DNA from 4 places in the Streptomyces sp. NPDC058231 genome. Region 4 is predicted to be linked to each of the others. Evidence: riboswitches for the same ligand, from Rfam matches in the RefSeq annotation. Region 4 holds a riboswitch; each other region holds the start of a gene.
The links. A riboswitch is a leader RNA that binds a small molecule or an ion and turns the genes downstream of it on or off. The one in region 4 is predicted to bind cobalamin.
Positions count from the first base shown of each region.

Region 1: linked by a shared signal. The riboswitch ahead of ACFVXE_RS03095 (cobalamin biosynthesis protein) and the one ahead of metE (5-methyltetrahydropteroyltriglutamate--homocysteine S-methyltransferase) in region 4 are both predicted to bind cobalamin.
Region 2: linked by a shared signal. The riboswitch ahead of ACFVXE_RS27295 (ABC transporter substrate-binding protein) and the one ahead of metE (5-methyltetrahydropteroyltriglutamate--homocysteine S-methyltransferase) in region 4 are both predicted to bind cobalamin.
Region 3: linked by a shared signal. The riboswitch ahead of ACFVXE_RS34950 (ribonucleoside-diphosphate reductase subunit alpha) and the one ahead of metE (5-methyltetrahydropteroyltriglutamate--homocysteine S-methyltransferase) in region 4 are both predicted to bind cobalamin.

Region 1 is NZ_JBHVWN010000003.1:55,897-62,947, forward strand. It holds gene ACFVXE_RS03085 (anion permease) at 93-1,385, shown strand; gene ACFVXE_RS03090 (hypothetical protein) at 1,398-1,634, shown strand; cobalamin riboswitch at 1,785-1,916, shown strand; gene ACFVXE_RS03095 (cobalamin biosynthesis protein) at 2,060-3,037, shown strand; gene ACFVXE_RS03100 (cobyric acid synthase) at 3,034-4,587, shown strand; gene ACFVXE_RS03105 (putative cobaltochelatase) at 4,691-6,706, shown strand; gene cobO (cob(I)yrinic acid a,c-diamide adenosyltransferase) at 6,706-7,051, shown strand, end outside.
Region 2 is NZ_JBHVWN010000049.1:35,327-42,377, reverse strand. It holds gene ACFVXE_RS27305 (ABC transporter ATP-binding protein) at 1-435, opposite strand, end outside; gene ACFVXE_RS27300 (FecCD family ABC transporter permease) at 432-1,472, opposite strand; gene ACFVXE_RS27295 (ABC transporter substrate-binding protein) at 1,520-2,560, opposite strand; cobalamin riboswitch at 2,623-2,813, opposite strand; gene ACFVXE_RS27290 (helix-turn-helix domain-containing protein) at 2,779-3,279, opposite strand; gene ACFVXE_RS27285 (protein kinase family protein) at 3,544-4,641, opposite strand; gene ACFVXE_RS27280 (hypothetical protein) at 4,753-4,953, shown strand; gene ACFVXE_RS27275 (beta-ketoacyl-[acyl-carrier-protein] synthase family protein) at 5,002-6,225, opposite strand; gene ACFVXE_RS27270 (acyl carrier protein) at 6,222-6,500, opposite strand; gene ACFVXE_RS27265 (hypothetical protein) at 6,588-6,758, opposite strand; gene ACFVXE_RS27260 (acyl-CoA dehydrogenase) at 6,755-7,051, opposite strand, start outside.
Region 3 is NZ_JBHVWN010000089.1:19,698-26,748, reverse strand. It holds gene ACFVXE_RS34960 (IS4 family transposase) at 1-198, opposite strand, end outside; gene ACFVXE_RS34955 (ribonucleotide-diphosphate reductase subunit beta) at 316-1,347, opposite strand; gene ACFVXE_RS34950 (ribonucleoside-diphosphate reductase subunit alpha) at 1,347-3,743, opposite strand; cobalamin riboswitch at 3,886-4,024, opposite strand; gene mctP (monocarboxylate uptake permease MctP) at 4,328-5,989, opposite strand; gene ACFVXE_RS34940 (DUF3311 domain-containing protein) at 5,986-6,240, opposite strand; gene ACFVXE_RS34935 (GntR family transcriptional regulator) at 6,445-7,051, opposite strand, start outside.
Region 4 is NZ_JBHVWN010000004.1:87,617-94,667, reverse strand. It holds gene ACFVXE_RS04275 (NtaA/DmoA family FMN-dependent monooxygenase) at 1-600, shown strand, start outside; gene ACFVXE_RS04270 (hypothetical protein) at 611-949, shown strand; gene ACFVXE_RS04265 (LLM class flavin-dependent oxidoreductase) at 946-1,998, shown strand; gene ACFVXE_RS04260 (alpha/beta hydrolase) at 2,000-2,767, shown strand; gene ssuE (NADPH-dependent FMN reductase) at 2,932-3,489, shown strand; cobalamin riboswitch at 4,151-4,368, shown strand; gene metE (5-methyltetrahydropteroyltriglutamate--homocysteine S-methyltransferase) at 4,483-6,849, shown strand.

The DNA.
Region 1 (7,051 bases), on a different contig from region 4:
GGGACACCACAGCGCCCTGCCCAGTTCATCTTCCGTTCACTCAGATTGCCTACGGTCCACGTGCCAATGACGTCGAACGATTGCCTGGGTAAATGGAACACATCACGCTGCTACTCGCGATTGTGATCGTGACAGCTCTAGTGTTCGATTTCACGAACGGTTTCCATGACACCGCGAACGCGATGGCGACCACCATCTCGACCGGTGCCCTCAAACCCAAGACGGCGGTGGCCATGTCCGCCGCTCTCAACCTCGTCGGCGCGTTCCTGTCCGTGGAGGTCGCCAAGACGATCTCCGGCGGGATCATCAACGAGAACGGGCTGCGCACCGAAGTCATCTTCGCCGCGCTCGTCGGCGCCATCCTGTGGAATCTGCTGACCTGGCTGGTCGGCCTGCCGTCCAGCTCCTCCCACGCCCTCTTCGGTGGCCTCATCGGCGCCGCGGTGATGTCGGCGGGCTGGTCCTCGGTCGACGGCGGCACCGTCGTCACCAAGGTGCTGCTCCCCGCGATCGCCGCCCCGTTCGTCGCCGGTCTCGCCGCACTGCTGGCGACCAGGCTGACGTACCGGATCGGCGGCAAGTCCCGGAACGAAGCCCAGGAGAAGGCGACCGCCAAGGGCTACCGGGCCGGCCAGATCGCCTCGGCCGGGCTGGTCTCGCTCGCGCACGGCACCAACGACGCGCAGAAGACCATGGGCATCATCACCCTGGCCCTGGTCACCGGCGGTGTCCTCTCCCCCGGCTCGAACCCGCCGGTCTGGGTCATCTTCTCCGCCGGTCTGGCCATCGCGCTCGGCACCTATCTGGGCGGCTGGCGCATCATCCGCACCATGGGCAGCGGCCTCACCGAGCTCCGGCCGCCGCAGGGCTTCGCCGCCCAGACCAGCGCGGCGACGGTCATCCTGGCCTCCTCGCACCTCGGCTTCTCCCTCTCCACCACCCAGTCCTGCTCCGGCGCCGTGATGGGCGCCGGGCTGGGCCGCCGCGGCGGTGTGGTCCGCTGGTCCACCGCCACCCGGATGTTCGTCGCCTGGGGTCTGACCCTGCCGGCCGCCGGTCTGGTCGGCGCGGGCGCGGAGTTCCTCACCAAGCAGGGCACCTGGGGTGTCGTCGTCGTCGCCGTCCTGCTTATCGCGGGCTCCGGTGCGATCTGGCTGCTGTCGCGGCGCAAGCCGGTCGGACGCGACGATGTCGCACCCGACAGGCGGGCCGCCGAGCCGGCGGGTGTCATCACCACCGCCATCGCGGCCGTCACCCCGCCGCCGCCCGCCGGGGCCGTCGTCACGGCCGCCACGGCGGTGGACGTCACCACCGACCTCACGACCACCATCCCGGCCCAGCCCGCAACCGTCGCCGCCGACCCGGCGCGGCCCGCCACGGTGTAAGGACAGATCACCATGAAAATCGACTGGGCAGCTCTCGGCTCCGTCTTCGGTGTCTCGCTCGTCGTCACCGTCGCACTGGTGGGCCTCTTCACCCTCGGCATCGCAGGTCTCTCCAGGCAGCCGGAACCGGCTGCGCAGGGCGGCGGCGCCTCCGGAGGTTCCACGGCGCTCGTCCGCACGGGCGCGTACCTCTGCTTCGCACTGTGCGCGGCAGCGGTGGCGTACGGGATCTACCTGATCGTCGCCTGAGTCGCGTCCCGCACTCCCCGCCGGGCCGGTCACACCTCGTGTGTGGCCGGCCCGGTGTGCGTCTGCGCACACTCGCCGCCGCAGGTCAACGCCGGGTTGACGGGCGTTCGCGGAGCGTGGTGGACTGCCGGAGCCATTTACGGCGACAGCAGAGGAAGCCGGTGCGAATCCGGCGCGGTCCCGCCACTGTCACCGGGGAGCAGTCCCCCACACCGGAAGTCACGGCTCGCGCAGGCGGGCTGGAAGGCCGGGGGAACTGCGGATCCGGGAGCCAGGAGACTCTCGCCGCCGGTCACGTCGATCCAGGGCGCGGACCCTGAGTGAGGACATATCGCCATGCCCGGCTGCCCTGCGCCCGTTGTCGTGCCGCTCTCCCCGAGAGCCGGCTGCACGAAGGTCCTTCGAGGCGCGACGGCCGGCTGAGCGTGCGAGCCGACCGCGTCTTCGCGTACGGCGCCACCGCCGGTCTGATCGGCGATCTGCTGCTCGGCGATCCCCGCCGGGGTCACCCGGTCGCCGCGTTCGGGCGGGCCGCGGCGGGTGTCGAGCGGCGTCTGTGGCGCGACCACCGCGGGTGGGGCGCGCTGCACACCCTGATCTGTGCCGGCGGCGCCGCGGGCGGAGCCGCACTGGCCGCCCGCGCCGTCCGCCGACGTCCCGCCGCCGTCGCCCTGACCGCCGCCGCCACCTGGTCCGTCGTAGGCGGCACCTCGCTGGGCCGGGAGGCCCGCGCGATCGGCGCCGCGCTGGCCGCCGGTGACATCGAACGCGCCCGTGCACGCCTCCCCCACCTGTGCGGCCGCGACCCGCAGTCCCTCGACGGACCACAGATCGCCCGGGCCGTGGTGGAGTCCGTCGCCGAGAACACCTCGGACGCGGTGGTCGGCGCGCTGGTCTGGGGCGCCCTGGGCGGCGTGCCCGGACTCGTCGCCTTCCGCGCCGTCAACACCCTCGACGCGATGGTCGGGCACAAGTCGCCCCGCCATCGCCGCTACGGCTGGGCCTCGGCCCGGCTGGACGATGTGGCGGGCTGGCCCGGTGCACGGCTCACGGCCGCGCTCGCCGTGGCCGCCGGAGGGCAGCCACGGCAAGCGCTCCGGGCCTGGCGGGCCGACGCCGGCAGACATCCGAGCCCCAACGCCGGCCCGGTGGAGGCCTCGTTCGCGGGCGCGCTCGGGGTACGGCTCGGCGGGACCCTCGCGTACGGAGGGCGGGTCGAGCACCGACCGGTGCTGAACGGCGGGGCCGGCCGTGCGGTGGAGACCGCGGACATCGAACGTGCGGTGCGGCTGTCGCGCCGGGTGGGAGTGCTGGCCCTGGGCGTGTGCGCGGCGGGCCGGCTGATCGCGGGACGGCGGTCGCCCGCGGGGCGGCTTCCGGCCGCGGGACGGAGAGGGAAATGAGTGGCGGACTGCTGGTCGCGGGAACCACGTCGGACGCGGGCAAGAGCGTCGTCACGGCGGGCATCTGCCGCTGGCTGGTGCGGCAGGGTGTGAAGGTCGCACCGTTCAAGGCGCAGAACATGTCGCTGAACTCGTTCGTCACCCGCGAGGGGGCGGAGATCGGACGGGCCCAGGCGATGCAGGCGCAGGCGGCCCGGGTGGAACCGACCGCGCTGATGAACCCGGTGCTGCTCAAGCCGGGCAGCGACCGCTCCAGCCAGGTCGTCCTGATGGGCAGGCCGGTGGGCGAGATGAGCGCCCGCGGCTACCACGGAGGGCGGCAGGAATCCCTGCTCTCCACGGTCGTGGACTGCCTGGAGCAGCTCCGCTCCGCCTACGACGCGGTGATCTGCGAGGGGGCGGGCAGCCCGGCCGAGATCAACCTGCGGCGCACCGACATCGTGAACATGGGGATCGCGCGGGCCGCACGATTCCCCGTGGTCGTCGTCGGTGACATCGACCGGGGCGGTGTCTTCGCCTCCTTCTTCGGTACGACGGCGCTGCTGAGCGCGGAGGACCAGGCGCTGATCGCCGGCTACCTGGTCAACAAGTTCCGCGGCGACGTGTCGCTCCTGGAGCCGGGGCTGGACATGCTGCACGGGCTGACCGGGCGGCCGACGTACGGGGTGCTGCCGTTCGCCCACGGCCTGGGCATCGACGAGGAGGACGGGCTGCGGGTCTCGCTGCGCGGTGCCGTGCGCGAGTCGGTCGTCGCGCCGCCGCACGGTGAGGACGTGCTGCGCGTCGCGGTGTGCGCCGTCCCGCTGATGTCCAACTTCACCGATGTGGACGCGCTGGCCGCCGAACCGGGGGTCGTCGTGCGCTTCGTGGACCGGGCGGAGGAACTGGCCGACGCGGACCTGGTGATCGTGCCCGGTACACGCGGCACCGTGAAGGCGCTCGCCTGGCTGCGCGAACGGGGGCTGGCCGACGCGCTGGTGCGTCGGGCGGCGCAGGGGCTGCCGGTGCTCGGCATCTGCGGCGGGTTCCAGCTCCTCGGGGAACAGATCGACGACGAGGTGGAGTCGCGGGCGGGGCGGGTCGACGGACTCGGGCTGCTGCCGGTGCGGATCCGGTTCGACCGGGAGAAGACCCTCGCACGGCCGGTCGGGACCGCGCTCGGGGAGCCGGTGGAGGGGTACGAGATCCACCACGGGGTCGCCGATGTGCGGGGCGGCGAGCCGTTCCTGGACGGCTGCCGGGTGGGGGCGGTGTGGGGGACGCACTGGCACGGCTCGCTGGAGAGCGACGCTTTCCGGCGGCGGTTCCTGGCCGAGGTCGCGCGGGCGGCGGGGCGGCGGTTCGTGCCGGCGCCGGACACGAGTTTCGGGGCGCTGCGGGAGGAGCAGCTGGACCGGCTGGGGGACCTGATCGAGGAGCACGCGGATACCGACGCGCTGCTGCGGCTGATCGAGTCGGGGGCGCCGGCCGGGCTGCCCTTCGTGGGCCCGGGGGCGCCGGAGGTACCGGCGGCGCGTGGCGCGGGAGTTGCCGCCGGGGGTCCGGCGTGAGAGGGGCCGGCGGGACACTCGTGGCGGGCCAGGTCACGCTGTCCGCCCTTCGCCGTGACCGGGGCCCAGGTATATGGATGGACGACGTCGTCAAGGAGGCTTTGTGAGTACCCCGTACCCCTTCACCGCCATCGTCGGGCAGGACGACCTGCGGCTCGGACTGTTGCTGAACGCCGTGTCGCCGGCCGTCGGCGGCGTGCTCGTGCGCGGTGAGAAGGGAACAGCCAAGTCCACCGCCGTACGAGCGCTCGCCGCGCTCATGCCGGAGGTCGGCGTCGTCCCCGGCTGCCGGTTCTCGTGTGATCCGGCGTCGCCCGATCCGGCGTGTCCCGACGGGCCCCACGGGGCCGGGGACGGCGTGTCGCGGGCGGCGCGGACGGTGGAGCTGCCGGTGGGGGCCTCCGAGGACCGGCTCGTCGGGGCGCTCGACATCGAACGGGCACTCTCCGAAGGAGTGAAGGCCTTCGAGCCGGGACTCCTCGCCGACGCGCACCGCGGGATCCTGTACGTCGACGAGGTCAACCTGCTCCACGACCATCTGGTCGACCTGCTGCTGGACGCGGCGGCCATGGGTGCCTCGTACGTGGAGCGCGAGGGTGTCTCCGTACGGCATGCCGCCCGGTTCCTGCTGGTCGGAACGATGAACCCCGAAGAGGGCGAACTGCGACCGCAGTTGCTCGACCGGTTCGGGCTGACCGTCGAGGTCGCGGCGTCGCGCGAGACCGATCAGCGGGTCGAGGTGGTGCGGCGGCGGCTCGCGTACGACGACGACCCGGCCGGCTTCGCCGCCCGGTGGGCCGAGGAGGAAGGAGCGTTGCGCGAACGGATCGCCGCCGCGCGGTCGCTGCTCCCCCAAGTGGCGCTCGGCGACCGCGCGTTGCGGCAGATCGCCGCCACCTGCGCGGCGTTCGAGGTCGACGGGATGCGCGCCGACATCGTGATGGCCCGCACCGCGACCGCGCTGGCCGCGTGGGCGGGGCGTACCGACGTACTCGCCGACGACGTCCGGCAGGCCGCCCTCCTCGCGCTCCCCCACCGGCGTCGCCGCAACCCCTTCGACGCGCCCGGCCTCGACGAGGACAAGCTCGACGACACCCTGGAGCAGAACAGCGGCCGGGGGGACGGCGAGGAGGACGATCCGGATCCGGACGGCCCCGGCGGGGGCGGCCGGCCGCCTCGGGAGGACGGCCCCGACACGCCGCCGGAGTCCGGGGGCGAGGACGAGGACACGCCCGGGCTGCCTCCGCAGGGGCGGCCCGCCGGCAGCGGCGAGCAGCAGCCCGTACGCGCCGCCGAGCCGTTCCGGACCAAGATGCTGAGCGTGCCGGGGCTCGGCGAGGGAGCGGCGGGGCGGCGGTCCCGGGCACGTACCGAACACGGTCGTACGACCGGGGCGCGGCGCCCCGAGGGGGCACTGACCAAACTGCATCTGGCCGCGACCGTGCAGGCGGCCGCCCCGCACCAGCGGGCGCGCGGGCGGTCGGGCCGGGGGCTCGTGGTGCGGCGTGACGATCTGCGGCAGGCGACCCGGGAGGGACGCGAGGGGAATCTCGTGCTCTTCGTCGTGGACGGATCCGGGTCGATGGCCGCCCGGCAGCGGATGGGCGCCGTGAAGGGCGCGGTGCTGTCGCTGCTGCTCGACGCGTACCAGCGGCGGGACAAGGTCGGTCTGATCACCTTCCGGGGCAAGGGGGCCGAGGTGGCGTTGCCGCCGACCTCCTCCGTGGACGCGGCCGCCGCACGGCTGGAGACGCTCCCGACCGGCGGGCGTACGCCCCTTGCGGCCGGGCTGCTGAAGGCCCATGACGTGCTGCGGGTGGAGCGGCTGCGCGATCCGTCGCGGCGGCCGCTGCTGGTCGTGGTGACCGACGGACGGGCGACCGGCGGTCCGGAGCCGGTGGCCCTGGCGGCGCGGGCCGCGCGGCTGCTCGAGGCCGAGGGCACGGCGTCCGTCGTCGTGGACTGCGAGTCGGGGGTCGTGCGGCTCGGACTGGCCGGCCGCCTGGCGCACGACCTCGGCGGCACCGCCGTCACGCTCGACGAGCTGCGCGCGGACTCGATCGCCGGGCTCGTCAGGGATGTTCAGGGAACCAACGGAGTCAACAGGAAGGCCGCTTGATGCCACAGGGACAGCCGACCACCGTGCCGGACGACGGACTGACGACGCGTCAGCGACGTAATCGCCCGCTGCTCTTCGTCCATACCGGCATCGGCAAGGGCAAGTCGACGGCCGCGTTCGGCCTCGCGCTGCGCGCCTGGAACCAGGGCTGGCCGATCGGGGTGTTCCAGTTCGTCAAGTCGGCGAAGTGGAAGGTCGGCGAGGAGAACGCGCTGAAGGTCCTCGGCGCGAGCGGCGAGGGCGGCACGGTCGCCTGGCACAAGATGGGCGAGGGCTGGTCGTGGGTCCAGCGCGGACTGCACGGCGACAACGCGGACAACGAGGCGAAGGCCCGGGAGGGCTGGG
Region 2 (7,051 bases), on a different contig from region 4:
CTGGTCCCGCCGGTCGGTGAGACCGGTGCGCTCCAGCGCCTCGCGAATCGCGTCGTGGTCCGCGCCGGTCGGCGCGGACCAGGCGCGGCGGTGCGGGATGCGTCCGAGTGCCACGACGTCCCCGACGCTCAGTTCGACCTGGGTGACGGCATGCTGGTCGACGACGGCGACCCGCCGGGCCACGGTGCGTCGGCCGATCGCGGCGAGCGGCTCGCCGTCGAGCGTGACCGCACCCGCCGCCGGCACGAGCGTCCCCGCGAGCACCCGTAGCAGTGTGGACTTGCCGGAACCGTTCGGTCCGAGCAGTCCGACGGTGGCGCCGGGCGGCGGGGTGAGGGTGACCCCGTCCAGGACGAGGCGGCCGCCCGCCTCCCGGGAGACCCGTTCCGCGCGCAGGCCGGCGGCGCCGTGGCGCGTGCCGGTGATGGGGTTCATGCCACCCTCCGGGTGCGATGGAGGACGAGGACGAACGCGGGTACGCCGATGAGGGCGGTGACGACACCCACCGGCACCTCCTGCGGGTCGAGGACGGTCCGCGCGAGGGTGTCGACCCAGACCAGGAAGACCGCCCCGGCGAGCGCGGTGACGGGCAGCAGCCGCCGGTGTCCGGAGCCGGTGATCGCCCGGGCGGCGTGCGGCAGTACCAGCCCGACGAAGCCGATGGCGCCCGCCGAACTGACGAGCGCGGCGGTCAGCAGTGCGGTCGTGCAGAGCAGCACGATCCGGGTGCGGGCGACACGGACCCCGAGCGTGGCAGCGGCGTCCTGACCGAACGCGAAGGCGTCGAGGGTCCGGGCGTACCCGAGGCAGATCACCAGGGTCACGACGAGCACGGCGAAGCACACGCCCGTGTCGGTCCAGCCGACCCCGCTGAGTGAGCCGAGCAGCCAGAAGAGCACACCGCGGGTCTGCTCGGCGTCCGCCGACGTCATCACCACGAAGGAGGTGAGCGCGGAGAACAGCTGCATGGCCGCGACCCCGGAGAGGACGACCCGGTCCGCCGTGCCGCCGAGGGTGTGGCTGAGCAGGAGCACGAGCGCGAACGAGCAGAGCGCCCCGGCGAACGCGCCGGTCGAGAGGGACAGCGCTCCCCCGCCGACCCCCAGCACGACGACCAGCACCGCACCCGTCGACGCACCGGAGGAGACACCGAGCACGAACGGGTCGGCGAGCGGGTTGCGGAGCAGGGACTGCATGACCGTTCCGCACACCGCGAGCCCTGCGCCGCAGACGGCGGCGAGCAGCGTACGGGGCATGCGCAGGTTCCAGATGATGCCGTCCCGGATCGGGGTGAGCCGCGATTCACCCATGCCGAGGTGGGCGGCGACCGCGGACCAGACGTCGGCGACGGATATCCGGGCCGGGCCGATGGTGACGGCGACGGCGACGGACAGCACCAACAGCGCGACGCCCGCGCCCCACAGGGCAGCACCGCGCACCCCCCGTCCGCCGATGACGCCGCGCACGTGGATTGCGGGTGCCTTCACCGTGCGTACCGCGGTGGGCCGTTCGGTGTCCGTCACCCGGCGAGCCCGAACGACCGCAGCCCGGCGGCGACCTGCTCCAGGCCCTCGACCGTCCTGATGGACGGGTTCATGGCCTGTCCGCTGAGCAGCACGTACCGCTTGTGCCGGACGGCGTCCATGTTCTTCGTCACGGGGTCGGACTCCAGGAACTCGATCTTCTTGGCGGCGCTCTCTGCGGTCTGGGCCTTGCGCGTCAGGTCGCCTATGACCAGAACGTCGGGGTTGCGGTCGGCGACGGTCTCCCAGTTGATCTGCGGCCATTCCTCGTGGGTGTCGTCGAAGGCGTTCTTCGCGCCGAGTTCCCTGGTGATGATGCCGGGTGCCCCGCAGCAGCCTGCCAGGTAGGGGGACTTGGAGTCCGAGAACCAGTAGAGGAGTGAGGTTCCGGAGGCGTTCACGCCGTCCGTCGCCTCATTCACCCGCCCCCGCAGCTGTGCGACGAGCCTGTCCCCGCGCTCGGGGACGCCGAACACCTGGGCAAGTTCGTGTACTTCACGGTAGACGCTGTCCATGGTCAGTGCCTCGGTCCGCGCTCCGTCGCCACCGCCGCTGTTGTCCTTGCCGGTGCAGTCGGCGGGCGACACGTAGGTCGGGACGCCGAGTTCCTCGAACTGTTCGCGCGGAGCGACGCCGCCCTTGGCGAGGGTGGACTCGAACGACGCGCTGACGAAGTCGGGTTCCTGGTCGAGGACCTTCTCCGACGAGGGCCGGTTCTCCGAGATCCGCGCCACCTTCGCGTTGGCCTTCTCCAGCCCCTTCATCACCGGGTCGGTCCAGGTGGCGGTCGCAGCCAGCCGGCCGGCGAGGCCGAGGGAGAGCAGGATCTCCGTCGACCCCTGGTCGACGGAGACGGCGTGGTGCGGAGCGGCTTCGACGGTGACGGTGGGGCCGCAGTTCCTGAGCGTCACCGGATAGCCTGCGCCCCCGGCGGGCTCGGCCCCGGATCTGTCGGTGCCGCCGCCGCAGGCGGTCAGCAGGAGAAGCGCCACCGAGAGCAGGGCAGCGGTGCGGGCGGGGCTGGCTATGGACGGCACGGAGTCCCTCTGCGTCTCAGGGCCCATGCGCGGGGCCCGGTGTACGGAGTACTGCCGCCCGGCACCGGGCGGCAGTTGCCAGCAGGTCTTCGGACTCGGGTTCCTTCGGACGGGACGCCTTCCCGGGGCATCCGTGGATGCGTCCCAGTGGCCGTGGCCCCGTCCGTCCCCCTCACCGCTGCGCGTCAGTTCCGGATTCGCACCGGATTCCCTGACCCCTACGTGGAGTTTGACTGGCTTCGGCAAGCTATCACGCGGCTCCGCGTGCCCCGGTGGCGGTGCGGTCGCCGGTGCGGGTACGGCCGCAGTGCCCCGGCCGGGCTAAGTCCGGCCGGAGCCCGAAGTCCTTCGGGGCTGATCATGTTGCCGGTGCGGCCGGCATACAGGTCCATGATGCGGGCGGCCTTGGGCCGGAACTTCGGATCGCGGATGAAGATCCAGGACCGGTACTGCCAGGGCTTGAGTGTGTCGTCGCGCAGCCAGCGGCGGACGGTGGAGGCGGAGATCGAGTCGGCGATGCGGCGGACGACGACCTCACGTGCCAGTTCCGGGCACGACCAGCGCGACAGCGGGGTGCCGGTCTCGGCGGGCAGTTGGCAGGCCAGGGCCTTGACCTCGGCGACCTGCACCGGGGTGAAGCGTCGTGGACGGCTGCAGCGCCTGCGGTCGGCCAGGGCAGCCAGGCCGCCGTCGGCGAAGCGGACCCGCCAGGTGCGCACGTGGCCAGGTGCGCTCCCGTTTCGCGGGCGATCGCTGCGTTGCCCCGCCCCCGGGCAGCCTGCAGCACGATCTGCGCCCGCAGGCGGTCACGGTGCGGGGTCCTGTGGCCGTAGGCCGCTTTCTTGAGCCGGTGCCGTTCGGCGGCGGTCACGACGATCGGGCGCGCAGTGGCTACGGGCAAGGCAGGCAGGCCGTTCAGCAGAAGCGGATCAGGGCACCCGGAGCCTCCCGCATCCAGCCCGGCTGTTGGCCGCCCAGGTCCATCAGATGATGAACAAGCTGTCCGGCCCGCCGATCCGGCGGATCGCCTCCAGGGGATACGGGGTCTGCCTGCTCTCAAAACGGAACTCGCGGTAGTAGTCCGTCATCACTGCGGCGATCGGGGCGTGGCGGGTGAGGATCGCCGCGACCTGCGACGGGATTCCCGTCGGAGGTTCCCCTCGGGCGCAGGCGTGCACGAACGCGCTGCGCTCGTCCCGCTCGTACCCGTACAGGGCAGTGACGAGCCACTGCACAAGGTGGGTGACGGTGTAGCAGCGGTCATAGGTCTGGTGTTCGGCGAAGAAGTCGGCCTCCTCCTTCGACAGGTCGAACCGGGAGGAGATCGCGAGGCCGTAGTCCGTGAAGAACAGACGCTTGCCGTCGGTGAGGATGTTCTGGAAATGGCCATCGAAATGCAGGAGCCCGCGGGCGTTCATGAAAGAGGTTCCGGCCTCAAGTTCCTTCGCCACCATGGTGCATGCCTGCTCGGCCGTCTCATCGTCGGCTTTGACCTGAATGTCCAGCCAGTCGTGCAGGTTCTGCGGGATGTACTCCAGGAACAGTGCGACGCTCGCCGAGGAGTCCCGCAGCGCCTCGATCCGGTGGCGCACCTGCGGTTTGCCTCCCCAGTAGGCGACAGCCTTCTCCACGTCGGCCAGTTGCTCGGGCAGCGCCTGCCCGGGGTGCGGCAGCACCCGCCAGTGGTACATCAGGGGAAAGCCCTCATGGTCTTGTGCGAGCACCCAGTTCGTCGTCATGGTGTGCACGGCCAACTCCCGCCAGGCCCCCCATCCCGGGCTTCCGGGAACCCCGAGGCCGGGATGGCAGAAGGTTGGAAGCTCGAAGAGGTTCGCCGTGGATTGGACGTTCTCCAGCTGCCTTTCCAGATCGGTCAGCGGCAGCCGCTTAACGAAGACCGGGGTTCCGCCGACCTCCAGCAGCGCTGAGGTCCCGCCGATGCCAGAACCCATCGGCGTAGCCGTATCCACAAGGTCGCGCAGTTCGCGATCACTGCACAGCGCCAGCGATGTGGAGACGGCACTGTAGGCCGCCAAACGCGCACCACGCGACGCGTCGAAGCTCTCGACGGCTACCTCCACCAGGGCACCAACCTCTCTGAAATACCTGGGCCCGTCCAAAGGGCGCGCACACGCGACACATAGCCCTGCGGTTCGCCCCTGGCACGGGCGAAGGGAATCCAGGACCCGTTTGTGAACGCGGATCCGAACACCCATTTGGCCGCACTGTACGTGAAGATCGACAACAAGGTCGGGCGAACACGATGCCCCGGCAGACCGCCACTGCTCAGCGACTCGGATCTGGTCTGTCTCGCCGTGGTCGAGCTCCATCCGCACCGTCTTCGACGCCCGGACCGCGAACACACCCTCCAGGCCCAGGAGGCAACCCCCTAAGGACTTCCGGACCCCGCTCCTTCCCCCACCCTCCGATTGCCCGCCGGGCTAAGGACTCCGCAGGGCGACCACGGCGTTGTGGCCACCGAACCCGAACGAGTGGCTGACGGCCCGCCGGACAGGCAGTCTGAGGGGCTGTTTGGTGACGCATTCGATGTCGAACCCCGGCGCAGGGGCGTCCAGGTTGGCGATCGGCGGTACGACACCGTGCTGGAGCGTGAGGACCGTCAGCCCCGCCTCGATGGCACCGGCCGCCCCCATACAGTGACCCAGTACCCCCTTGGGGGCGGTGACGGGCGGCCGGTGCGGATAGACCCGGCCGATGAGGGCTGCCTCGGTGGCATCGTTGAGCAGCGTCGACGTGCCGTGCGCGTTGACGTGTTCGACGTCCTCGGCCCGCCAGCCCGCGTCCCGCAGCGCGGCCTCGACCGCTGCCCGGGCGACGGTGCCGGACGGGAGCGGGCTGGTCGGATGGTGGGCGTCGGTGGTGGCGCCCGCTCCGGCGAGCAGAGCCCTCGGCGCCGCGCCCCGGGCCTCGGCGTCGTCGGCCCGTTCCAGCACCATCACGGCGGCGCCCTCGCCCATCACCAGCCCGGCGCGGTCGGCCGCGAACGGCCGGCACAGCAGGGCCGGGTCGCCGTCACCGCGGGCCGCGGCGCCGGACCGGGCGAATCCGGTCATGGCGACCGGGAAGACGATCGACTCGGTGGCTCCGGCGATCGCGAGATCGCACTGCCCGGTGACCAGGAGGTCGCGGGCCGTGGACAGTGCGGTGACGCCGGACGAACAGGCGGTGCACGGCGCCAGGCTGGGACCGGTGGCCCCCATCTCGATGGCGATCTCCGCCGCGGGCATGTTCGGAATGGTGAGGAGAATGCCCGACGGCGAGGTGGCCTCCGGCCCCCGACGGTCCAGCGCGACCGCCTGTTCGGTCAGCCTCGCGGACCCTCCGCTGCTGGTGCCGATGACCACGGCGACCCGGCTGCCGTCCCAGACGGCGGGGTCGAGTCCGGCGTCCGCGACGGCTTCCCGTGCGGCGAGGACGGCCAGCTTGACGTACTTCCCCATCCGGTACGCCGTGCGGCCGCCGACCGCTTCGTCCAGGTCGATGCCCGACACCGTACAGGCGAAGTCGATCTCGCAGCCCCGGAGCGAGGGGACCGTTCGGGCCTGTGAGACCCCGGTGCAGACCCCGGCCCAGGTGGTTGCGGTGTCGTTGCCGGCCGGGGTGATCATCCCCAGGCCGGTGATGGCGACGGCGGGCCTGTTCATCGGGGGCTGCTCGTCGCTGCCTCGCCGCTCGCCGGAACCTCGGCGACGGCCGCCGCGCCGATGAACTCCGTGATGTCCGCCAGGGTGGCGTTCCTGTACAGCTGATCGGGGTCGGCGTGGATGCCCAGCGTCTCCTTGATGATGGCGGCGAATTCGGCGACGGCGAGGGAGTCCATCTCCAGGCTGTCCATCGTGGAATCCGGCAGGATCTCGGCGGCGGGCACTTTGAAGGTGTGCGCGAGGACCTCGGTGATCCTGGGATGAATGGCGGTCACGATCTTCCTCTTCCCTGTGGCGTACGGGTGCGCGGGACCGGGAATGCACCGTCCCGACGCCGGAGTAACTGGCTGCCGATCGTCCGGTTACGCCTGGCGTCGAACCGATTCACCAGCGCGCACCGACGGCTGCGTACACCGGGCGAGGAGGGCTGCCGTGCCCCAGTACGCCAGCAGAACGGCCCGCACACCGAGGACCTCGGCCGTCTTCCGCACCTGGCGCATCAGCCCGGCCCCGCGGTCCTCCCGGGCGCTCACCGGGCCGCCTCGGCTGCCGCTCCGGTCTGCCAGGGGGCGCCCGGGTCGTCGTAGGCATCGGCGTAGTCCGGCCGCGCGATCGGCCAGTCGGCGAGCACTTCCTCCGGCAGCGCGAAGGACTCGACCAGAGCGGGCAGATGCCCGGCGACCCCGGTGACGAGCTGTTCGACGGACTCGGGCAGGGCCCGGACCTGCGTAGGGGTCAGGGAACCGGTGGCGAGCAGATCGCCGCTGTTGCGGTCCACCCACCGGAGGGCGAACAGCCGCTCCAGTTCGGCCAGCCGCTCGCGGGC
Region 3 (7,051 bases), on a different contig from region 4:
GAACAACGCCCCGGCCAGCAGCAGATACACCGTGACCCGGGCCGGCATCAGCCGAACCCGCCGATCGAGCGCCCGGGTCTCCGCCGGCACCTCGTCGACCATCTCGAACGGCATGATCCGGGTCAACTCACCGATATGCCCCGGCGCGAACACCCCGGCCGCTATCCCGACCGGCCCTGTTATGGCAGCCTGTTCCAACAGCGGAGCTCCTGTAGTGAGGATGTCTTGGAGGACAAACCTCTTCTACAGCAGCTCCGCTGCCTCGTTCACCAGCCTTGACGAACAACCCCCACCCTTAACTGAACGGCGTCGGGTCTAGAAGTCGTCGTCGAACGCGACCGAGCCCTCCACCGCCACCTGGTACGCCGACGGACGGCGCTCGAAGAAGTTCGTCAGCTCCTGGACGCCCTGCAGCTCCATGAACGAGAACGGGTTCTCGGAGCCGTAGACCGTCGGGAATCCGAGCCGGGCGAGCCGCTGGTCGGCGACGCACTGCAGGTACTCGCGCATCGACTCGGTGTTCATGCCCGGCAGACCGTCGCCGCACAGGTCACGGCCGAACTGCAGCTCCGCGTCGACGGCCTCCTTCAGCATGTCGGTGACCTGCTGCCGGAGTTCGTCGTCGAAGAGGTCGGGCTCCTCCTTGCGGACGGTGTCGACGACCTCGAACGCGAAGTTCATGTGCATCGTCTCGTCACGGAAGACCCAGTTGGTCCCCGTGGCGAGACCGTGCAGCAGGCCGCGCGAGCGGAACCAGTAGACGTATGCGAACGCGCCGTAGAAGAACAGCCCCTCGATGCACGCCGCGAAGCAGATCAGGTTCAGCAGGAAGCGACGGCGGTCGGCCTTCGTCTCCAGCCGTTCGATCTTCTCCACCCCTCCTTGCCCGTCCAGGGCGGCCATCCACTTGAAGCAGAACTGCGCCTTCTCGCGGATGGACGGGATCTCCTCGACCGCGTCGAACGCTGCCGCGCGGTCGTCCGGGTCGGGCAGATACGTGTCGAGCAGCGTCAGATAGAACTGGACGTGCACGGCCTCCTCGAACAGCTGCCGCGACAGGTACAGCCGGGCCTCGGGGGAGTTGATGTGCTTGTACAGCGTCAGCACGAGGTTGTTCGAGACGATCGAGTCACCCGTCGCGAAGAAGGCGACGAGCCGGCCGATCATGTGCTGCTCGCCGGGTGAGAGCTTGGCGAGATCGGCCACGTCGGAGTGGAGGTCGACCTCCTCCACCGTCCACGTGTTCTTGATCGCGTCACGGTAGCGCTCGTAGAAGTCCGGGTAGCGCATGGGCCGCAGGGTCAGTTCGAAGCCCGGGTCGAGCAGGTTCTTCTCGGTGGTGCTCATTACTGGCAGGCCTCACAGGACTCGGGGTTTTCGAGAGAGCAGGCAAGGGCGTCCGCGTCGACGGCCGGCGCCTGCTGCACGGGAATGGGAACGGCGGCCGCCGTCCGGCCGGAGGCCGCGCGGGCGATGCGGGTGGCCGGCCGTGAGCGCAGGTAGTACGTCGTCTTCAGACCCTGTTTCCAGGCGTACGCGTACATCGAGGAGAGCTTGCCGATCGTCGGCGTCTCCAGGAACAGGTTCAGCGACTGGCTCTGGTCGAGGTACGGCGTACGCGCCGCGGCCATGTCGATCAGTCCGCGCTGCGGGATCTCCCACGCCGTGCGGTACAGCGCGCGCACGTCCTCGGGGATCCAGGCGAATCCCTGCACCGAGCCGCTCGCCTCGCGCAGCGCCTCGCGGGTGCGCGCGTCCCACACGCCGAGCTTCTTCAGCTCGTCCACCAGATAGCCGTTGACCTGGAGGAACTCGCCGCTGAGCGTCTCGCGCTTGAACAGGTTGGAGACCTGCGGCTCGATGCACTCGTACACCCCGGCGATCGAGGCGATCGTGGCGGTCGGCGCGATGGCCAGCAGCAGCGAGTTGCGCATACCGGTCTTCGCGATCCGGGCCCGCAGCGCGGCCCAGCGCTCCGGCCAGGCCGGCTCGGTGTCGTAGTGGTCGGGGTGGAGCACACCACGGGCGGCGCGCGTCTGCGACCAGGCGGGCAGCGGACCGGACCGCTCGGCGAGGTCGCAGGACGCCTCGTACGCGGCGAGCATGATCCGCTCGGAGATCTTGGTGGAGAGCGCGCGGGCCGCGGGGGAGTCGAACGGCAGCCGCAGCTGGAAGAAGACGTCCTGGAGCCCCATCGCGCCCAGCCCCACGGGCCGCCAGCGGGCATTGGACCGGCCGGCCTGCTCGGTCGGGTAGAAGTTGATGTCGACGACCCGGTCGAGGAAGGTGACGGCGGTACGGACGGTGGCGTCCAGCCGCGCCCAGTCGATGCCGCCGTCCACGACGAACGAGCCCAGGTTGACCGAACCGAGGTTGCAGACGGCCGTCTCGCCGTCGTCCGTCACTTCGAGGATCTCGGTGCACAGGTTCGACGAGTGGACGACGCGGCCCGGCTCGGCGGTCTGGTTCGCGGTCCGGTTGGAGGCGTCCTTGAACGTCATCCAGCCCTGGCCGGTCTGTGCGAGCGTCCGCATCATGCGGCCGTACAGCTCGCGCGCGGGCATCGACTTCCGGGCCAGGCCCGCGGCCTCGGCGGCCCGGTAGGCGGTGTCGAACTCGTCGCCCCACAGGTCGACCAGCTCGGGGACGTCGGCGGGCGAGAACAGCGACCAGTCGCCGTCCGCGTCGACCCGGCGCATGAACTCGTCCGGGATCCAGTGCGCCAGGTTGAGGTTGTGCGTACGCCGCTGGTCCTCACCCGTGTTGTCGCGCAGTTCCAGGAACTCCTCGATGTCCGCGTGCCACGTCTCCAGGTAGACGGCGGCGGCGCCCTTGCGGCGGCCGCCCTGGTTCACCGCGGCGACCGAGGCGTCGAGCGTCTTCAGGAACGGCACGATGCCGTTGGAGTGCCCGTTGGTGCCGCGGATCAGCGAACCGCGGGCACGGATCCGGGAGTACGAGAGGCCGATGCCGCCGGCGTGCTTGGAGAGCCGCGCCACCTGGTGGTAGCGGTCGTAGATCGAGTCGAGCTCGTCCAGCGGCGAGTCCAGCAGGTAGCAGGAGGACATCTGCGGGTGCCGGGTTCCGGAGTTGAACAGGGTCGGTGAGGACGGCAGGTAGTCGAGCCGGCTCATCAGCCCGTACAGCGAGGCGACCTCGTCCAGTGCGCGCACCGAGTCGTCCTCGGCGAGACCGGCGGCGACACGCAGCATGAAGTGCTGCGGCGTCTCGATGACCTGACGGGTGAGCGGGTGGCGGAGCAGATAGCGGCTGTGCAGCGTCCGCAGCCCGAAGTAGCCGAACCGGTCGTCGGCGCCGTCGGCGAGCGACTGCTCGACCAGCGCGTCGAGCCGTGCGGCGTGGAGCGCGACGAACCCGGCGGTCCGGTCCGCGATCAGACCCTCGCGGTGGCCGGTGGCGACCGAGGCGGAGAAGGACACCGCGCCCTGGCCTGCCGCCTCGTCCGCGATGGTGCGGGTGAGGAGACGGGCGGCGAGCCGGGAGTACGCGGGGTCCTCGGCGATCAGGCCCGCGGCTGCCTCGGTGGCCAGCGAGCGCAGCTCCGCCTCGTCCGACGCCGCGTTGCGGCCGCGCAGCGCGGCGGCGGCGACACGGCCGGGGTCGGTGTCGGGCAGATCGACGGTGAGGTCGGTCAGGGTTCGCAGCAGGGCGGTCCCGGGTCCGTCGTTCGTGGTTTCCGCGGACTCGGTGGCTGAAGCCGGATCGGCTGGCGCGATGGTCACGTGGTGCTCTCCCTCGCTCGGCTCTGGGCCGGCGGGAGCGGGGCAGCCGCGCGCGGGCATGCCCGGCAGAAGGAGGGCAGCACTGTGTGCGGCGTCCACCGGCCCATCCGCGAGGCCCGGACGTCTGGGCGTCCGGATCGGTCGAGCCGGACGCGCTGTCGGCAGGTCCTCGGACTAGCAGGGTGCGCATATGCGCACCGAATACACCGTTGCGGGACAGTTCCGGATTCGCACCGGATTTCCCTGCGGCGACAGCGAGCACGAGCATACATGTGGGGGCCGTCCGATGAGGCAGCCCCCACATGTTGTGTCGAGTCGGTTCAGTGGCTCAGGCCGTATAGGAGCAGCGAGAGGCCCGGAACGGGATGCCGGTCGTGTTCCGGTGAGCCTGCGGAGCCGAGCCGATGATAGATCCGGTGGGCGCCGGCCGTCGCCGACGGGTCTGATCGACAGGTCCGTGCGCGGACGTGTGCCGCAGCGGGCGGGGACGGCCGCGGGTCCGGCCGTGGGGAAACGGAACGGGCCGCCACGCCTCCCCGAGGGGGACGTGGCGGCCCGGAAACCACCCGTGGCGGATGCGGCCGTCAGACAGCGCCGCTGGGGGCGTCGCTGGGGGCTCCGCCGGGTGCGCCCACCGTGGCGGGCGGGAGCTTCACCAGGACATCGCGGTCGCCGACGTCGGCGGTGTAGTCGGCCGGTGAGGTCTCGTCGATGCCCACAGGGGCCTTCACCGCGTTCAGGACGAACGTCAGGACCACCGTCACGACCGCGTTCAGCACGAACGCCGTCAGGCCGATGTAGCCGATCTCGCCTATTCCGGGGATGTCCTTCGAGGATCCGCCGAAGTGCGCCTGGGTCGGGCTCGCGACCCCGTAAGCGGCGAGCGTCCCGTACACCATGCCGACCGCCCAGCCCGCGAGCAGCGCCCAGCGGTGGAACCACCGGGTGAACAGGCCGCCGACCAGCGCCGGGAACGTCTGCAGGATCCAGATCCCGCCGAGCAGCTGGAAGTTGATCGCGACCGTCTTGTCCATGGTGAGGACGAAGGCGAGCGCGCCGACCTTCACCAGCAGCGACACCAGCTTGGAGACCTTCGTCTCCTGGGCGGGGGTCGCGTCGGGCTTCAGGAAGTCCTTGTAGATGTTCCGGGTGAAGAGGTTCGCCGCGGCGATCGACATGATCGCGGCGGGCACCAGCGCGCCGATTCCGATGGCGGCGAACGCCACTCCCGCGAACCAGTCGGGGAACATGTTCTCGAACAGCTGCGGGATCGCCAGCTGCCCGTTGTCCACCTTGACCCCGGCGGCGATGGCCATGAAACCGAGCAGCGCCAGCAGGCCCAGCATCAGCGAGTACAACGGCAGGATCGTGGTGTTGCGCCGGATCACCTCACGGCTGCGCCCGGAGAGCGTCGCCGTGATCGAGTGGGGGTACATGAAGAGCGCGAGCGCCGAGCCGATGGCCAGCGTGGCGTACCCCCAGGTTCCCGAGGACCCCGGGGCGAGTCCCGCGACGGGTTTGTGGGCCGCTTCGTTGACGGCGGAGAACTTCACGCTCGCCGCGTGGAAGATGTCGTCGAAGCCGCCCAGCTTGATCGGGATGTAGATGATCGCCACGGCGATGACGAGGTAGATCAGCCCGTCCTTGACGAACGCGATCAGAGCGGGCGCCCGCAGGCCGGAGGAGTACGTGTACGCGGCGAGCACCGCGAACGCGATCAGCAGCGGCAGGTCCTTGACGAACCAGTTGGTGTTCTCGCCGCCGCCGACGCCCATCACGTCCAGCACCGCCTGGATGCCGACGAGCTGGAGGGCGATGTACGGCATCGTGGCGAGGATGCCGGTGACGGCGACCGCCAGCGACAGACCCTTGGAGCCGAAGCGCCCGCGGACGAAGTCCGAGGTGGTGACGTAGCCGTGCTTGTGCGAGACCGACCACAGCCGCGGCAGGAAGGTGAAGATCAGCGGGTACACGAGGATGGTGTACGGGACCGCGAAGAACCCGGCCGCTCCTGCCGCGTAGATCGCGGCGGGGACGGCGACGAAGGTGTACGCGGTGTAGAGGTCGCCGCCGAGCAGGAACCAGGTGACCCAGGTACCGAACGACCGTCCGCCCAGGCCCCATTCGTCGAGGCTGGCCTCGTTATCGGCCTTGCGCCAGCGCGCCGCCATGAAGCCGATGACCGTGACGGCCAGGAAGAAGAAGATGAAGACGCCGAGTGCGACGCCGTTCACGCCGTCCTTCATGCCGACGCACCCCCCTTGCGGGCGCGCTGGTCACGCTGCCACAGCTTGTACGCGGTCATCGTGAGAGCGGTGGAGATCAGCACCCAGGCCATCTGGTACCAGTAGAAGAACGGAATGCCTATGAAGGCGGGGTCGACCTTTGCGTACGAGCTCACCCAGAGCATGGCCACGAACGGCGCGACGAGGCAGAGGGCGATCACCGCTCTCGCGGGCGTGATCGCCGGCGGTTTCGTATCTGTTTCGTCTGGCATGTGGTGACTCCGTCCCCTCGCTGACCACCTGTTGTAATGCGCAGGAAATCTAGGCGAGGGTTCCGGCCACCGTCACCCCCTGTCCGCATTGCGGTCGTGCAACGGTGTGACGGATTCACACGGAGGGCCGCCGCCCCGGGGCCGACTCCTGACGCTCTGTCCGGTATGGGAGAGCGATTCGGTCGGGAGCCGGTCCGGGTGGAGTCAGTCGGTCGGCCGCTTCAGCCGGGCCACGAACTTGTACCGGTCGCCGCGGTACACCGAGCGCACCCATTCGACCGGTTCGCCGTGGCCGTCCAGGGAGTGGCGGGACAGCATGAGCATCGGCAGGCCCACGTCCGTGCCGAGCAGGCCGGCTTCGCGCGGGGTGGCGAGCGAGGTCTCGATGGTCTCCTCGGCCTCGGCCAGCCGCACGTCGTACACCTCGGCCAACGCCGTATAGAGAGAGGTGTACTTCACGAGCGACCGGCGCAGCGCGGGGAAGCGCTTGGCCGAGAGGTGGGTGGTCTCGATGGCCATCGGTTCGCCGCTGGCCAGCCGGAGCCGCTCGATCCGCAGCACCCGGCCGCCGGCGGTGATGTCGAGCAGCCCGGCGAGGCTCTGGTCGGCCGTGACGTACCCGATGTCGAGCAGCTGGGAGGTCGGCTCCAGCCCCTGGGCGCGCATGTCCTCGGTGTACGAGGTCAGCTGCAGGGCCTGGGAGACCTTCGGCTTGGCGACGAACGTGCCCTTGCCCTGGATGCGTTCCAGCCGGCCTTCGACGACCAGTTCCTGGAGCGCCTGGCGGACGGTGGTGCGCGAGGTGTCGAAC
Region 4 (7,051 bases):
TACGCCGACATCAAGACGCGCACGGCGTCGTACGGGCGTAACCCGGATCACATCAAGATCTTCATCCACGGCGGTCCGATCGTCGCCCCGACCGACGAGAAGGCCAGGCGTCGCGAGCGGGAGATCTTCGAGGAGGACAACGACCTCGACCGCAACCTCGGTCTGCTGGGCCGTTCGTTCGGCGCCTACGACTTCAGTGCGCACGATCTGGACGCGCCGTTCCCGGACGTCGCCCACCTCGCCGAAAAGGGCGGCCGGACAGCAGCGGCAAAGATCATCGAACGGGCCCGGACCGAAGACTTGACGCTTCGTCAGGTAGCGGAGTCGGCGAACCAGTTCCGCCGGTCGCCGTTCGTGGGCGACCCGGTGACCGTCGCGGACACGATCGAGAAGTGGTTCGAGGCGGGCACGTTCGACGGCATCAACCTCGCCTTCCGCACCGACGACGAGCTGGAGCTCTTCGTCGACGGTGTGGTCCCGCTCCTGCAGAAGCGCGGACTGTTCCGTACCGAGTACGAGGCCGACACCCTGCGGGGCAATCTCGGCCTGCCGGTCCCCGTCAACCGCCACACCAGCGAGCGCCGGCTCGCGAACGGCTGAGGGCCCGGACATGACCGGACTGACGGCAACGGGTGGACGCGATGTCCGTACCGACCGGTTTTCCGTCGCGGTCCCGCCCACAGCGGCGGACGCACCGATCGCCGGCTCGGGTCCGGTCGGCCTCGCGGCGACGATCGAGCCGGCCGCCCGTATCCGCGAGACCCACGGCACCGACAACGTCCTGATACGTCCCGACCAGCACGTCGACCGGCGCGGTGCGCGGCGCCCTGAGCCGGGCGCCGCCACAGTCCTCGACCGAGTCCAGGGGCGCATCCCCGGCAGGGCGCCGGCGGACCGGCCCCGCATCGCCGGCGTGACGGCCCGACCTCGAAAGGCGACCGCCCCATGACCACCGGGACACCACGCTTCCGGCTCGGCTTCCTCACCCACGTCCAGGGCCGCGACGACGACCCGGCCCGGACCTACCACAACGCCCAGGAACTCTTCGTCGCCGCCGACGAACTCGGCTTCGACATCGGATGGGTCGCCCAGCACCACGTCCCGTTGGGCGGGGGCGGGCTGTCCTCACCGTGGACCTTCCTCGCCCACGCCGCGGCACGGACCACCCGGATCCGTCTCGGCACCGCAGTCACGGTCCTGCCCCTGGAGGACCCCGTTCGCCTGGCAGAGGACGTCGCCACCGTCGACACGCTCAGCGGCGGCCGTGTCGAGATCGGCGTGGGCAGCGGCTCCAGCGAGCTGGAGTACGCCGCGTTCGGCCTGGACGCCACCCGTAGACGCGAACTGACCAGCGCCCATCTCGACGTCCTGCGCGAGGCGCTGGCCGGTGAGGAGGTGCGTACGCCCGGCTTCCGCATACAGCCGGCGACCGGCGACTTCACCGGCCGGATCTGGCAGGGAGCGTTCAGCGGGCGGGGAGCGGCCTACGCCGCCGGAGGCGGCTCGAACCTGCTGCTCAACCGGGCCGCGTACGGATTCGACGCCCCGACCGACGAGGTCCAACGCCCATGGGCGGACGCGTACCTCGCCGCCTGGGAGCAGCCGCGACGCCCGCGTATCGGGCTGTCCCGGTTCGTGTTCCCGGCGAAGGACAGGCGCACGGCGCTCCGCCAGATCGGCGGCGACGTCCACCGGGCGGCACTGCGCATGGCGCAGAGCGGCGCATTCCCCGAAGGCGTGGACGCCGACGAGGCGCTACGACGTTTCCACAGTTTCTACGGCTCCCCCGAGGAGATCGTCGAGGCGCTTCGGCAGGAGAAGGTCCTGCCCGTCGCGACGGACCTGATCACCCAGTTCAACCCCGCCATCCCCGACCACGACGCCGCGATCCGCGCTCTCGAGCTCATCGCGACCGAGGTGGCGCCCGCCCTGGGCTGGAAGCCCACGCTCAAGCCCGGGTCCGCATTCGTGCCCGAGTCCGATTCCGCAGGAGTCTGAGATGACCGACTACACCGACCACCACGGCCCCGAGGGCCTGCGCACCCGGGGCACGATCATCGTGGTGCCCGGACGGGGGGAGACCCGGGCGACATATACCCGGCTCGGCAGACGGCTCGCCGCCGACGCCTATCGTGTCCGTGTCACCGACGCCCCGGACATCGACGCCGACGACGTCACCGCTTCCCTGATCCGCTTCGGCGCAGAACTCGCCGACGCCGTCGACGGCGCCGCGGCCGACGACGGTGTGGTCCGCCCCGTCGTCCTGGTCGGAGCGGACATTGGAGCCGTCGCGATCGCCGCGCTCCTCGGCCGAGCGCAGATCCCGGCGGCCCGGCAGCCGGATGCCGTCGTCCTCGCGGGGCTCCCCGGCCGAACCGCCACCGTGTCCGGCCCATGGGACCACGAACTCGACGTCCGCACCTCCTGTCCCGCCCACCGAGTGACGCTCGCCGACGACCCCCAGGTGCGGAGAGGGTCGCTCGACAACGCGGTTCCGGACGGGATCCTCGCGGCGGCGTACGAGAGTGACATCCGGGTACCAGCACTACTCCTGACCGGCGGCGCCGATCCGCTGGCGGACCGCGACGCGCTTGCCCGGGTGGCGAAGTCGTTGGCCTGTGCCCGGCTGTCGGTGGTCCGCGACGCTCATCACGATGTCCTGAACGACCTGCAGCACCGCTCGGTGGCCGCTGAGATCGTCACGTTCCTGGAGGCGCTGCGGACGGATCTGGTACCGGCGGTCTCGGTGGCAGCGAGCGCCTGGTGACCCCCGCGCGCTGCACGGCTCCCGCGCCCTTGCGTCGGTTGCCACGGTCCGTCGCGTCAGGTCGCCCACCGGCGCTGTGAGGCCCGAAGGAGGCACCGCCCAACTCCCCCTGTCCATCAGGCACTTATGAATCCGCTTGAAACCCGATCCCGGAAGGTCCACGCATGGCCACCATCCTGTCCGTCTCCGGAAGCCCCTCCGCCACCTCCCGTACAGCGCGACTCCTGTGCCACCTGGACGACCGGCTCCGGCAGCAGGGTCACGAGGTGACCTCGTTGGCGGTCCGCACCCTGCCCGCCGATGCGCTGCTCGGCGCCGACGTCCGGAACCCGGCCATCGCCCGTGCCGCGGCCCTGTTCGAGGAGGCGGAGGGCGTGGTGATCGGTACACCCGTCTACAAGGCCGCCTACTCGGGTCTGCTGAAGTCGCTGCTCGACCTGCTCCCGCAGTACGCCCTGGCCGGCAAGACGGTGCTGCCGCTGGCCACCGGCGGGAGCACGGCGCACGTCCTGGCCATCGACTACGCACTGCGCCCGGTGCTCAGCTCCATGGGTGCCGCGCACATCGTGCAAGGCTGGTTCACGCTCGACAAGGACATCACCGTCGGCGATGACGGCGCACCGACCTTCGCACCGGCGTCCGCCCACGCCCTGGCCCAGGTCACGGACGCCTTCTCCGCTGCACTGGGCGGCCGGCCGACGCTGATATCGGCCACCGCTTGAGCCCGCCGCCTGCGGGTCACGGCATCCCGGCCGCACTCCTTGGCCGTGTGGCACCTGAGGCCGGCAACTTCCTGTGCCGGAACAGTTTCGGCACAGGAGCTGTTGGCGCCGCCTTCGCATGTGATCACGATCTACGGCTGGAGTACTGGTACTCCAGCCGTAGATCGGCATTTGGGAGCGCGCGTGGCGGTGGTCGACCGCCCCTGCTGTCGCGCAGCGCCTTGAGGGCGGCGCGGACCGACCGTTGGGCCGCGTCCAGCAGGGAAGCGATCTACGGCTGGAGCAGCCCCACGTCGATGAGGGGGCACCTTCATCTCGGAAGGCCGGAGGCTCAGAAGGGCGGTTCGGTGCGGCCGCTGCGGACTCAGGGGCCTGCCTCCTGCAACGACTCCGCATCGCGCCCTCAGCCATTCGGACCACGAGTGGCGACGAACCGGTAAGACCTGTCGGCGCTGGTGGACAACGCATCTGTCTGCGCCTCCGAGGTGCACGCCGCTCCGGCCCGCTCCACTGAGCAGGACGCACCCGAGGAAACCACCTCCCAGGAAAGCCGTGCTCAGGTCGGCGTCACGCAGGTCCGCCACTCCCGGAAAGGCCTGGCGCATCTCACCTCGTCATCCGAATGATGGACGTGACCCGATGCTTCCCTGCTCGGCCCCGTAGGCTGCCGCGTGCAACTGGTTCGCCCCGTCCGCCAGACGGGATGCTTCGTAAGAGGGAACCCGGTGGGAATCCGGGACTGCCCCGCAGCGGTGAGTGGGAACGACCGCCGTCATACGCACTGGATCCGGTCGGATCTGGGAAGCGACGGTCAGTAGGAATCTGCCTCGGCAGATGTGCCCGCGAGTCCGAAGACCTGCCCGTTGCCCGTACGCGACCGATCGCGTACGGACATCCCGGTGACCTCGTGGGCGGGTCGGCGTACGTACCAGACGGAGAGACCGCACCGAACACGTGCGCGGGATCCGTCCGGTTCGTCATCCCTTCGCGTCCGTGTCCCGTCTCCGGGATCTCAAGGAGTCATCTCGCGAAGGAGATTTCCGTGACAACAAGACCGTGGCCGCGGCAGCACGCGCCACCGTGTACGGATACCCCCGCCAAGGCCCGAACCGGGAACTGAAGAAGGCCATCGAGGGTTACTGGAAGGGCCGTGTCACGGCCGACGCCCTGCGGGAAACGGCGGCCGACCTACGCCGGTCGAACTGGAAGCAACTGGCGGATGCCGGTGTCCACGAGGTACCCACCGGCGACTTCTCGTACTACGACCACGTTCTGGACACCAGCGTCATGGTCGGCGCAATCCCGCAGAGGCACCGCAAGGCCGTCGAATCCGACACGCTCGACGGGTACTTCGCGATGGCCCGCGGCACCCAGGACGTAGCTCCCCTTGAGATGACCAAGTGGTTCGACACCAATTACCACTACCTTGTCCCCGAGCTCGGTCCGGACACTGTCTTCGCCGCCGACTCCGCCAAGCAGGCCACCGAGCTGAAGGAAGCGCTGGCGCTCGGACACACGGCCCGGCCGGTGCTCGTCGGCCCTGTCACGTATCTCCTGCTGGCCAAGCCCGCCCCCGGGGTGGCGGCCGGCTTCGAACCACTCACCCTGCTCGACCGGTTGCTGCCGGTGTACGCAGAGGTACTCGCCGATCTGAGTGCCGCCGGCGCGGAGTGGGTGCAGCTCGACGAGCCCGCGTTGGTCCAGGACCGCTCCCCGGCCGAGCTGAACGCCGTCGCCCGCGCCTACCGTGAACTCGGCAGCCTGGCCGACCGCCCCAAGCTGCTCGTCGCCTCCTACTTCGACCGGCTCGGCGAGGCGCTCCCCGTCCTGGCGAAGGCCCCGGTCGAGGGCCTGGCAAGGGACTTCACCGGTGCCGGCGCCGCGAACCTCGAAGACCTCGCCGCCGTCGGCGGTCTGCCCGGCAAGCGGCTCGTCGCGGGGGTCGTCAGCGGCCGCAACATCTGGATCAACGACTACGAGCAGTCGCTGGCCACTCTTGCCACTCTCCTGGGGCTCGCCGACCGGGTCGATGTGGCCGCCTCCTGCTCCCTGCTGCACATCCCCCTGGACACGGCGCCGGAGCGGGACATCGACCCTCAGATCCTTCGCTGGCTCGCCTTCGCCAAGCAGAAGACCACCGAGGTCGTCACGCTGGCGAAGGGCCTGTCTCAGGGCACCGGCGCGGTCATCGCCGAGATCGCCGCCAACCGCGCCGACCTCGCCTCCCGCACGAATTCCCCGATCACCCACGTACCCGCGGTTCGGGCCAGGACCGCCACTGTCACCGACACCGACAGCCGCCGCTCCCAGCCGTACACCGAGCGGGCCGCCGCCCAGCGTGCCCACCTCAAACTGCCGTTGCTGCCGACCACCACCATCGGCTCCTTCCCGCAGACCAGTGCACTGCGCACGGCCCGCGCCGACCTGCGCGCGGGCCGGATCGACACGGCCGGATACGAAGAGCGGATCAAGGCCGAAATCGGCGAGGTCATCTCCTTCCAGGAGAAGACCGGCATCGACGTCCTGGTGCACGGTGAGCCCGAACGCAACGACATGGTCCAGTACTTCGCCGAGCAGCTCACGGGCTACCTCGCCACCCAGCACGGCTGGGTCCAGTCCTACGGCACCCGCTATGTCCGCCCGCCTGTCCTGGCCGGCGACATCTCGCGCACCGAACCGATGACGGTCCGCTGGACCTCATACGCCCAGTCGCTCACCGACCGTCCGGTCAAGGGCATGCTGACCGGACCCGTCACCATGCTCGCCTGGTCCTTCGTCCGCGACGACCAGCCACTCGGCGACACCGCCCGGCAGGTCGCCCTCGCCCTGCGCGACGAGGCCAACGACCTGGAATCAGCGGGCACTTCGGTCATCCAGGTCGACGAACCGGCCCTGCGCGAAACCCTGCCCCTGCGCACGGCGGACCACGCCGCGTACCTGGCCTGGGCCACCGAGTCCTTCCGTCTCACCACCAGCGGCGTGCGGCCGGACACCCAGGTCCACACCCACATGTGCTATGCCGAGTTCGGCGACATCGTCCAGGCCATCGACAACCTCGACGCCGATGTCATCAGCCTGGAAGCGGCCCGCTCCCACATGCAGGTCGCCCGCGAACTCGCCGCGCACGGGTACCCGCGCGAAGCGGGCCCCGGCGTGTACGACATTCACTCCCCACGCGTGCCCGATGCCGACGAGGCCGCCGCCCTGCTCCGCAAGGGACTGAAGGCCATTCCCGCCGAACGACTGTGGGTCAACCCCGACTGCGGCCTGAAGACCCGCGGCTGGCCCGAGACCAAGGCGTCTCTGCAGAACCTGGTCACCGCAGCCCGCACGGTCCGCAGCGAGCTGCCCACGCTCTGACCGAGAAGTGACCGAAGGGCCGGGGCGCATACCAGCGCCTCGGCCCCGGCTGACGAACAGTGCACGGCAGCAGACACGACGAAGGGGCCCACCGGTGGAACACGGTCCGCCGGACATCGTGGTGGACGGCATGCGCACGGGTGTCGACGCACGGGTGATGATTGCGAGGGCCCCTCGCCGTACACAGACAGCTCGGCAGTCA